Regions from separate parts of the Bacillus inaquosorum genome, predicted to be linked through region 2. Evidence: predicted binding sites of a transcription regulator. Region 2 holds the regulator's gene; the other holds the start of a gene.
The links. The regulator NrdR, encoded in region 2, represses ribonucleotide reductase genes. The targets are predictions, from matches to a motif close to AACACNATATATNGTGTT.
Positions count from the first base shown of each region.

Region 1: nrdI (class Ib ribonucleoside-diphosphate reductase assembly flavoprotein NrdI) is a predicted target of NrdR. The motif match lies at 2,091-2,108, and genes of this name have one in related genera.

Region 1 covers NZ_CP096592.1:1,902,831-1,907,256, forward strand. The annotation lists gene miaA (tRNA (adenosine(37)-N6)-dimethylallyltransferase MiaA) at 1-877, shown strand, start outside; gene hfq (RNA chaperone Hfq) at 917-1,138, shown strand; gene M1M80_RS09450 (YmzC family protein) at 1,323-1,595, shown strand; gene M1M80_RS09455 (hypothetical protein) at 1,677-1,907, shown strand; gene nrdI (class Ib ribonucleoside-diphosphate reductase assembly flavoprotein NrdI) at 2,151-2,543, shown strand; gene nrdE (class 1b ribonucleoside-diphosphate reductase subunit alpha) at 2,503-4,426, shown strand, end outside.
Region 2 covers NZ_CP096592.1:2,957,912-2,962,337, forward strand. The annotation lists gene dnaB (replicative helicase loading/DNA remodeling protein DnaB) at 1-1,396, opposite strand, end outside; gene nrdR (transcriptional regulator NrdR) at 1,511-1,969, opposite strand; gene speD (adenosylmethionine decarboxylase) at 2,243-2,623, opposite strand; gene M1M80_RS15025 (glyceraldehyde-3-phosphate dehydrogenase) at 2,862-3,884, opposite strand; gene M1M80_RS15030 (winged helix-turn-helix transcriptional regulator) at 4,086-4,426, opposite strand, start outside.

The DNA.
Region 1 (4,426 bases), 1.1 Mb from region 2:
TATTCAGCTAGCTAAATCCTTGAACGCGGAAATTATCAGCGGAGATTCGATGCAGGTTTATAAAGGGATGGATATTGGAACAGCTAAAATCACCGAACAGGAGATGGAGGGAGTGCCCCATCATCTGATTGACATTTTAGATCCCCAAGATTCCTTCTCAACCGCCGATTATCAAGGCTTAGTGAGAAACAAAATCAGCGAGATTGCCAAAAGAGGTAAGCTTCCGATGATTGTCGGCGGTACAGGGCTTTATATACAATCTGTGCTGTACGATTATACATTTACGGAAGAGGCAAACGACCCTGCGTTTCGACAAAGCATGCAAATAGCTGCGGAGCGGGAAGGCGCTGACTTTCTTCATGCCAAACTTGCTGCGGCAGATCCTGAGGCAGCAGCTGCGATTCATCCGAATAATACAAGAAGAGTCATTCGTGCGCTGGAAATTTTACACACGTCTGGAAAAACGATGTCTCAGCATTTGAAGGAGCAAAAACGAGAACTCTTGTACAATGCAGTGTTAATCGGACTGACAATGGACAGAGACACGCTTTACGCTAGAATTAATCAGCGGGTCGATATGATGATGGAGGCAGGTCTTCTTCCGGAAGTGAAACGCCTCTACGACCGGAATGTGAGAGACTGTCAGTCGATACAGGCGATAGGCTATAAGGAGCTATATGCATATTTTGACGGTTTTGTGACACTTTCTGATGCTGTCGATCAGCTAAAGCAGAACTCAAGACGGTATGCGAAACGCCAGCTGACGTGGTTCCGCAACAAAATGCAGGTTGCCTGGTTCGATATGACACCGCCCGTTGATATGGAGCTGAAAAAAAAGGAAATTTTCACACATATAGCAGGAAAACTCGAACTTTAATCGAAACTGTATGATATAGAGAATCAAGGAGGACGAAACATGAAACCGATTAATATTCAGGATCAGTTTTTGAATCAAATCCGGAAAGAAAATACGTATGTCACTGTTTTTTTGCTGAATGGCTTTCAGTTGCGTGGCCAAGTGAAAGGCTTTGATAACTTTACCGTATTGCTGGAATCGGAAGGGAAGCAGCAGCTTATATATAAACATGCGATCTCAACGTTTGCGCCGCAAAAAAACGTCCAGCTTGAACTCGAATAGATTACAAAAATACCATGTCAACGCATGGGGAGGCTGTCGGGGGAATCTCGGCAGCCATTTTTAAAATGAACCAAGTTGTTCTGTAAGCTGACCATGCCAAGGCACGGTCTTTTTTTATGAGATCAACATATGTAAGGCTATAACGAATATCATGTAAAAATCTGAATCTGGGAGTGACGCGATCTTGTTTGAAAGTGAAGCAGAACTGAGGCGAATCAGGATTGTGCTTGTGTGGATAGCTGTATTTTTGCTGTTCGGGGCGTGCGGGAACCAAGAAACCATCATTGAAACAGACAGCGGCAATTCAGATGATGATACGCCTCAGCCAACCTCGTTCCCGCTCGAGCATAATCATTTTGGCGTTTTGGAGGACGGCTATATCAAAATTTATGAGTATAATGAGTCCCGCAATGAGGTAAAGCTGAAGAAAGAATACGCGGATGATGAGCTTGAATAAAATTCACAAGCATCCGATTTTACAAAGAGGATGCTACCCGCTAAACTAAATACAGACACAGATCAAGCAGAGGGTGAAAAAATGAAGCATAAAGTGATCGTGAATCATTGGGAAGAAATTTGCGAAGATGATTCTTGCTATGAATATGGAACAAGCATCATTGTGAACGGAAAAGAATTAATCAGAGAAGCGTCAATTATCAGCGCTTTGAAGGCGGTTTTAGAAGAGATCGGTGCGGATGTTGAAATAGAAGAAACAGTAGAGAGCGAAAAATGCTGTGATAGCTTAAGAAAAAAAAATCTAGACTACTAAGCAGTTTTTTTTCATGTTATGATATACATCGGCTTAAAAACGACACCCCGAGTAGGACGAGAGATCACTCTCGTTCTGCTCTCTTTTTTGGGCCCTAATGAGTCTGCCCATTTGTCTGATTTGATCAAAATATGAATTTTTCATAAAAACAAATCTATATATTGTGTTTTTGCTAGAGGGTAGTATACTATATATAGTGTTAGTGATGAGAGATTCATATTTTTTGATAGGTCGTGATAAAACGTGGTACAAATCATATTTGATTCAAAAACAGGGAATGTTCAGCGGTTTGTGAACAAAATAGGCTTTCAGCAGATACGCAAGGTGGACGAAATTGACCACCTGGACACTCCGTTTGTTTTGGTCACCTACACGACAAACTTCGGTCAGGTACCGGCATCCACACAATCATTTCTCGAAAAATACGCCCATCTCTTATTAGGAGTCGCTGCGAGCGGCAATAAAGTATGGGGCGATAACTTTGCAAAAAGCGCCGATACCATTTCAAGACAATATCAGGTGCCGATCTTGCACAAATTTGAACTCAGCGGCACATCTAAAGACGTTGAATTGTTTACTCAGGAGGTAGAAAGAGTTGTCACAAAATCAAGTGCCAAAATGGATCCAGTTAAATAACGAAATTATGATCCAAAAAGATGGAAAATTCCAGTTTGATAAGGATAAAGAGGCTGTACATAGCTATTTTGTAGATTATATCAATCAAAACACAGTTTTCTTTCACGATTTAAAAGAGAAGCTGGATTATTTGATTGAAAACCAATACTACGAAGAGGAATTCTTAAGCCTTTATTCTTTTGAAGACATTAAAGCAGTGTTTAAGACAGCTTACGCTAAGAAGTTTCGTTTTCCTTCCTTCATGAGTGCGTTTAAATTCTATAATGACTATGCTTTGAAAACGAATGACAAGAAAAAAATCCTCGAGCGTTATGAGGACCGGATCTCAATTGTTGCGCTGTTCTTCGCAAACGGCGACACTGAGAAAGCAAAAGAATATGTGCGCCTGATGATCAATCAGGAATACCAGCCGAGCACACCGACATTTTTGAACGCCGGCAGAAAACGCCGCGGTGAACTGGTGAGCTGCTTCTTACTCGAAGTCAATGATTCATTAAACGATATTTCAAGAGCGATCGATATTTCCATGCAGCTTTCGAAACTGGGCGGCGGGGTTTCTCTTAACCTGTCCAAGCTTCGCGCGAAAGGTGAAGCCATTAAAGATGTTGAAAATGCCACAAAAGGTGTTGTAGGCGTCATGAAGCTTCTTGATAACGCGTTCCGTTACGCTGACCAAATGGGACAAAGACAGGGATCTGGCGCGGCGTACTTAAACATTTTCCACCGCGATATCAATGATTTTCTCGATACGAAAAAGATTTCTGCCGATGAAGATGTGCGCGTCAAAACGCTTTCTATCGGTGTTGTCATTCCGGATAAGTTCGTTGAGCTTGCGCGTGAGGACAAAGCGGCTTACGTATTTTATCCGCACACGATTTATAAAGAATACGGCCAGCACATGGATGAGATGGACATGAACGAAATGTACGACAAATTTGTCGACAACCCTCGGGTGAAAAAGGAAAAAATCAACCCGCGGAAATTGCTTGAAAAACTGGCGATGCTTCGTTCTGAATCAGGCTATCCATATATCATGTTCCAAGATAACGTGAATAAAGTGCATGCGAATAACCATATTTCCAAGGTGAAATTTTCTAACCTTTGCTCTGAAGTGCTGCAGGCATCTCAGGTTTCTTCATACACAGACTATGATGAAGAAGATGAAATCGGTTTGGATATTTCCTGCAACCTGGGTTCGCTTAACATTCTCAACGTCATGGAGCACAAATCAATCGAAAAGACAGTTAAGCTTGCAACAGACTCTTTAACACACGTGTCTGAAACGACTGATATCCGCAATGCGCCTGCTGTAAGACGGGCAAACAAAGCGATGAAATCAATCGGTCTCGGCGCTATGAACCTTCACGGCTACCTTGCGCAAAACGGCATTGCGTATGAAAGTCCGGAAGCGCGTGACTTTGCAAACACGTTCTTTATGATGGTGAACTTCTACTCCATCCAGCGTTCTGCGGAAATCGCGAAAGAGAAGGGTGAAACGTTTGATCAATATGAAGGATCAACCTACGCGACAGGTGAATACTTCGACAAATACGTTTCAACTGATTTCTCACCGAAATACGAAAAAATCGCCAACCTGTTTGAAGGCATGCATATCCCAACGAAAGAGGACTGGGAAAAGCTAAAAGCATTTGTGGCTGAACACGGCATGTATCACAGTTATAGATTATGCATTGCGCCGACAGGCTCTATCTCATACGTTCAATCAAGCACGGCGTCTGTTATGCCAATTATGGAACGGATTGAAGAAAGAACATACGGCAACTCAAAAACGTACTACCCAATGCCTGGGCTTGCATCTAATAACTGGTTCTTCTATAAAGAAGCCTACGATATGGACATGTTCAAGGTTGTAGATATGATCG
Region 2 (4,426 bases):
TTTGCATTTCTTCCATCATCTTTTTCTTCTGTTCTTCCAAATCCTGCGGTTGCAGCTTCTGCTGTCCGGCTTCTGAATCGGATGCTGTCTCTTTTTCTTTCATCCAATCAGGAAGTTTTTCTTCGCGAATCACTTTTTGGTTTCGTTTTGAAGGCTGATTTGCTTTTCCCTCAGCCCATTCAAGGTATTGGCGGTTTTCTTCTATCGCGAGCTTCATCGCTTCTCTGACCGTTTTTACCTTTTTGCGCGCCCAATGCGAGGCGATTTTTTGAATATAGTTTTTCGACAGCTTCATGTCAGTTTTCAGCATGACATAATAAATTAACACATTTGTAACGCCTGGCTCGAGCTTCTGTTCAAACATAATTTCTTCAATGATTTTCAGATCCGCTTTTGACGGCTCTGTTCCGTCGGCAATGTCCTGGAGAAGCTTCTTCGGAGAAATCGCCTCCAGCAATGCGATCAGCTTTCCGTCCAGTGAATCCTCTTCCACCGGCTTTTCGCCTTCACGCAGGTGCACCGGCTGTGTTTTTTCCACTAAGTCAGGCAGCTGTCCGTTTCTTTCGATTTGATACCAATCGCTGGCCGCTTTTCTTAAAGCCTCCGTCGTAATCACATCACGCTCATCAATCGCACTCATCACGACATTTTGCATCTGCAAAGGATCTATGCCATACAGATAAGAAAGCTTTTTGATTGTGTCGCGCACCTGCTGGGTCATCGCTTTTCTCGGAATCATCGTCTCAGAAAGTCCCGCTAAAAACAAATCAAAATCAAACACTTCCTCCGTTATGGTATAAGACGGCGCTTGTCCGACAGAAGTATATTCTGTGCCCGGCGCAAGTCTCACCGTATCCTCCATATCAGATGTGAGCTTCCATTCACTCGGCTGCAGCGATTCAAACGCATGATTAAACGGCCGCGTAATGTCCTTCGCATCTTCTGAAATAGCCGGGTGCGTGAAAAATTGTTTTAATTGCTGATACTTTGTTTTTCCGACTCTATTGTACAGAAAAACATTCAGCATTCCGTCTTCAAAAAATTCATTTGGCCTGAGCGGCGGGAGGAGTTCATATATAAAGAGGCGCTCCTGCCGCTCGGATTCTTTCATATATGCTTTTAGCAATCCGATACCCTCGAGCTTCCCCTGTTCCTGATGAATCGTTTTTAAATTGGACTGTGTCATCCCCATCAGCTGTCTATGTGTGGACTCTCCGCCCCACAAACGGTTTTGTTCAAGCTCTCCCCACAATGTCATATAAAGAGAGAATGCAACAGGGCCGATTAAGGGCTGATACAGTTGTGTGATAATTTGTCTGTCTATATCCTGCAGCATCGATCTGCTTTTGACCACATACGGATCTACAGGCAGTACATCTTTCCAATAGTCAGCCATACATTCTCAAACCTTCCGAATTTGTTTCTACCTTTCATTTTACACCGTTTCTTATATCTATCAAATGCCAATTTTGCACATGAGAAAAGAGCTAGAAGAATCCTCTTAGCTCTTTTACCGCTCTTTCTTTATTAAGTCTTTTAATTCGTCGATAAAGACATTTATATCTTTAAACTGCCGATAGACGGACGCGAACCGCACATATGCGACTTCATCAATCTTAGCCAGCCGGTCCATGACCATTTCTCCGACAAGCTCGCTTTTTACCTCAGAGCAGCCTTGATTGCGAAGTTCTTTTTCAATATCAAAGCACATGTCTTCAAGCGTTTTGAGTGAAACGGGTCTTTTTTCACATGCTTTTATGAGGCCGCGCAGCATTTTTTCTCTGCTGAATTCCTCACGCACGCCTTCTTTTTTCACTACGATGAGCGGGGTTTCCTCTACTTTCTCAAAGGTCGTAAACCGGTAGTGGCAGGATTCGCACTCACGTCTTCGGCGAATGGATTTTCCGTCATCCACAGGACGTGAATCAAGGACTCGCGTTCCGTTATGCTGGCATGAAGGACATTTCAATAAAATCAGCTCCCAACTATTTCGTTCCCTGCAATGTATTTTCGGCAGCCTCCGCCTTTTCAAAATAAATGTGACAGCCATCTGTCGGGAGAGCCGTTGTGTAAAGCATTCTACAGCATCAGGTGGTTTGTGAAAATCTCTTTCTTATTTTACAAAAAAAATGAAAAAAGAAAAAGCTGACCACTCTTGTTTCTTTATAAAAATAAAAGGAGCATAAGCTAAAAAGCGCATAACGGCTTTCTAGCTTCAGCTCCCTTTGTGTTCGTGATTACTTTATAGTACTTTCGCTTGCGCCTGTTTAATTTGCACAGGCCCCATTCCTCTCGGTATTTCAATGTTTTCTCTTGTATCAGCATGTAATGCCTCTGCGATGTAGTCAGCAGCGACATTAGGATCTAAGTCTCCACAAGTATAAACATCAATGCTCGCATATCCGTGCTCAGGAAAACTGTGAATTGTTAAGTGTGATTCAGAAATAATCACAACTCCGCTTACGCCTTGCGGTGCAAATTTGTGAAATGCAACCTCGCGCACCTCAGCACCTGATTTTAGAGCAGCATTTACAAACGTTTTTTCAATAAAATCCATGTCATTCAGCTTATCAAAATCGCATCCCCATAGCTCGGAGATAACGTGACGCCCCATTGTTTCCATAGTCATGGACCCCCCTTAACAAGAATTAAAAAGTGAAATTCCAACAACTGGGTCGGCCATTTACCACGGGGGAAAGTTAGTCCGGAGAGGTCCTAACCCTTTAAGTAATTCCGAAACAGTCTCAAGCAAGAAGTTCACGAAAAATAGTATACTGTGTTTAAGTCTAATTTGCAAGGTGCGTTTTTTCAGAAATATGCTGTTAAGGGTTTTTTCTTCAAAGTGCGTCCATGACCTTATTCTATACAGCAGACGGATGTTTCATTCGTGCCGCTACATGGCGGATCAGATCAACGACTCTGCATGAGTAGCCCCATTCGTTGTCATACCACGCGAGCACCTTTACTTTCCTGTCTTCCATTACCATTGTTGTAAGCCCGTCAATGACCGCTGAATGGGGATTCGTATTGTAGTCAGTTGAAACGAGCGGTTCATCTGAATAATCAAGCACGCCGTACATCGACGTTTTGGCAGCCCGTTTAAATGCCTCGTTTACCTCTTCAGCCGTTACATCTGATTTCAGATCGACAACGAGATCAACTAATGAGACGTTCGGAACAGGGACACGCAAGGCGAGGCCATGAAGCTTTCCTTTCAGATGCGGCAGTACGAGCGAAAGCGCCTTTGCCGCTCCAGTTGTCGTTGGAATGATGGATTCACCGCAGGCCCGCGCCCGGCGCAAATCCTTGTGCGGATTATCAATATTTTTCTGGTCATTCGTATACGCATGAACCGTGGTCATCAGCCCGCTCTCAATGCCAAATTCTTCATCCAGCACTTTAACAACAGGCGCTAGGCAGTTTGTCGTGCATGACGCATTTGAAATGATGACATGACGGTCTGCGTCGAATTGGTCCTCATTTACTCCCATCACAATGGTAACGTCTTCATTTTTTCCCGGAGCAGTCAGAATGACTTTTTTCGCACCCGCTTCTATATGGCCCATCGCTTTATCTTTTGAATTAAATTTTCCTGTTGCTTCAACAACAATGTCAATATCATATTCGCCCCAAGGAAGCTGTTTTGGATCACGGCTGTTTAATAAAAGCACTTTCTTTCCATTCACGATCAGGCTGTCTTCACCAGCCAAAACCTCTTTGTCGTACCTGCCGTGAATTGTGTCATACTTTATTAAATGAGCCAGCGTTTCTGCGGAATAGCTGGCGTTAATGGCCACTACTTGAATTTGATCGTCTAACATTGCTTTTCTGAAGACCATTCTTCCGATTCTTCCAAACCCGTTGATCGCTACTTTTACCTTCATGTTGGACACCCCTTATCAATTATGCCATCCTAATTTACTGCTATCTAAAATTAGTATAACACATTAAAATGAAATCGCCAGTACATATTGATAAAAATCAACGATTATAACGCTAATTTATGATGCATTATAGGTTTTCTTGCACACAATATCAGGCGTAAGAACCAAAGAGCAGCCAGCGCTCCGCACTGACTGCTCTTTTTATGATTCCTGTTTTAACTTATCATTGAGCACACTTTCTTCTAACACAGAAAATGTATCCCCGTACACTCTGTTAATATGATTCGCTCCCCAAGCACACAGCATGTCTAAAATCCCTTCTAAGCTGCGGCCGTATTCGCTGAGCTCGTATTCCACTTTTGGAGGAACCTGATTGTACACGATCCGGTTAATGACACCGTCCGCTTCCAGCTCACGCAGCTGCTGGGTCAGCATTTTTTGTGTGATGTTAGGCATCAGGCGCTTTAATTCACTCGTGCGTTTTTTTCCGTGCGTCAGGTGGCATAAAATGACGCATTTCCATTTCCCGCCGATCACTTCAA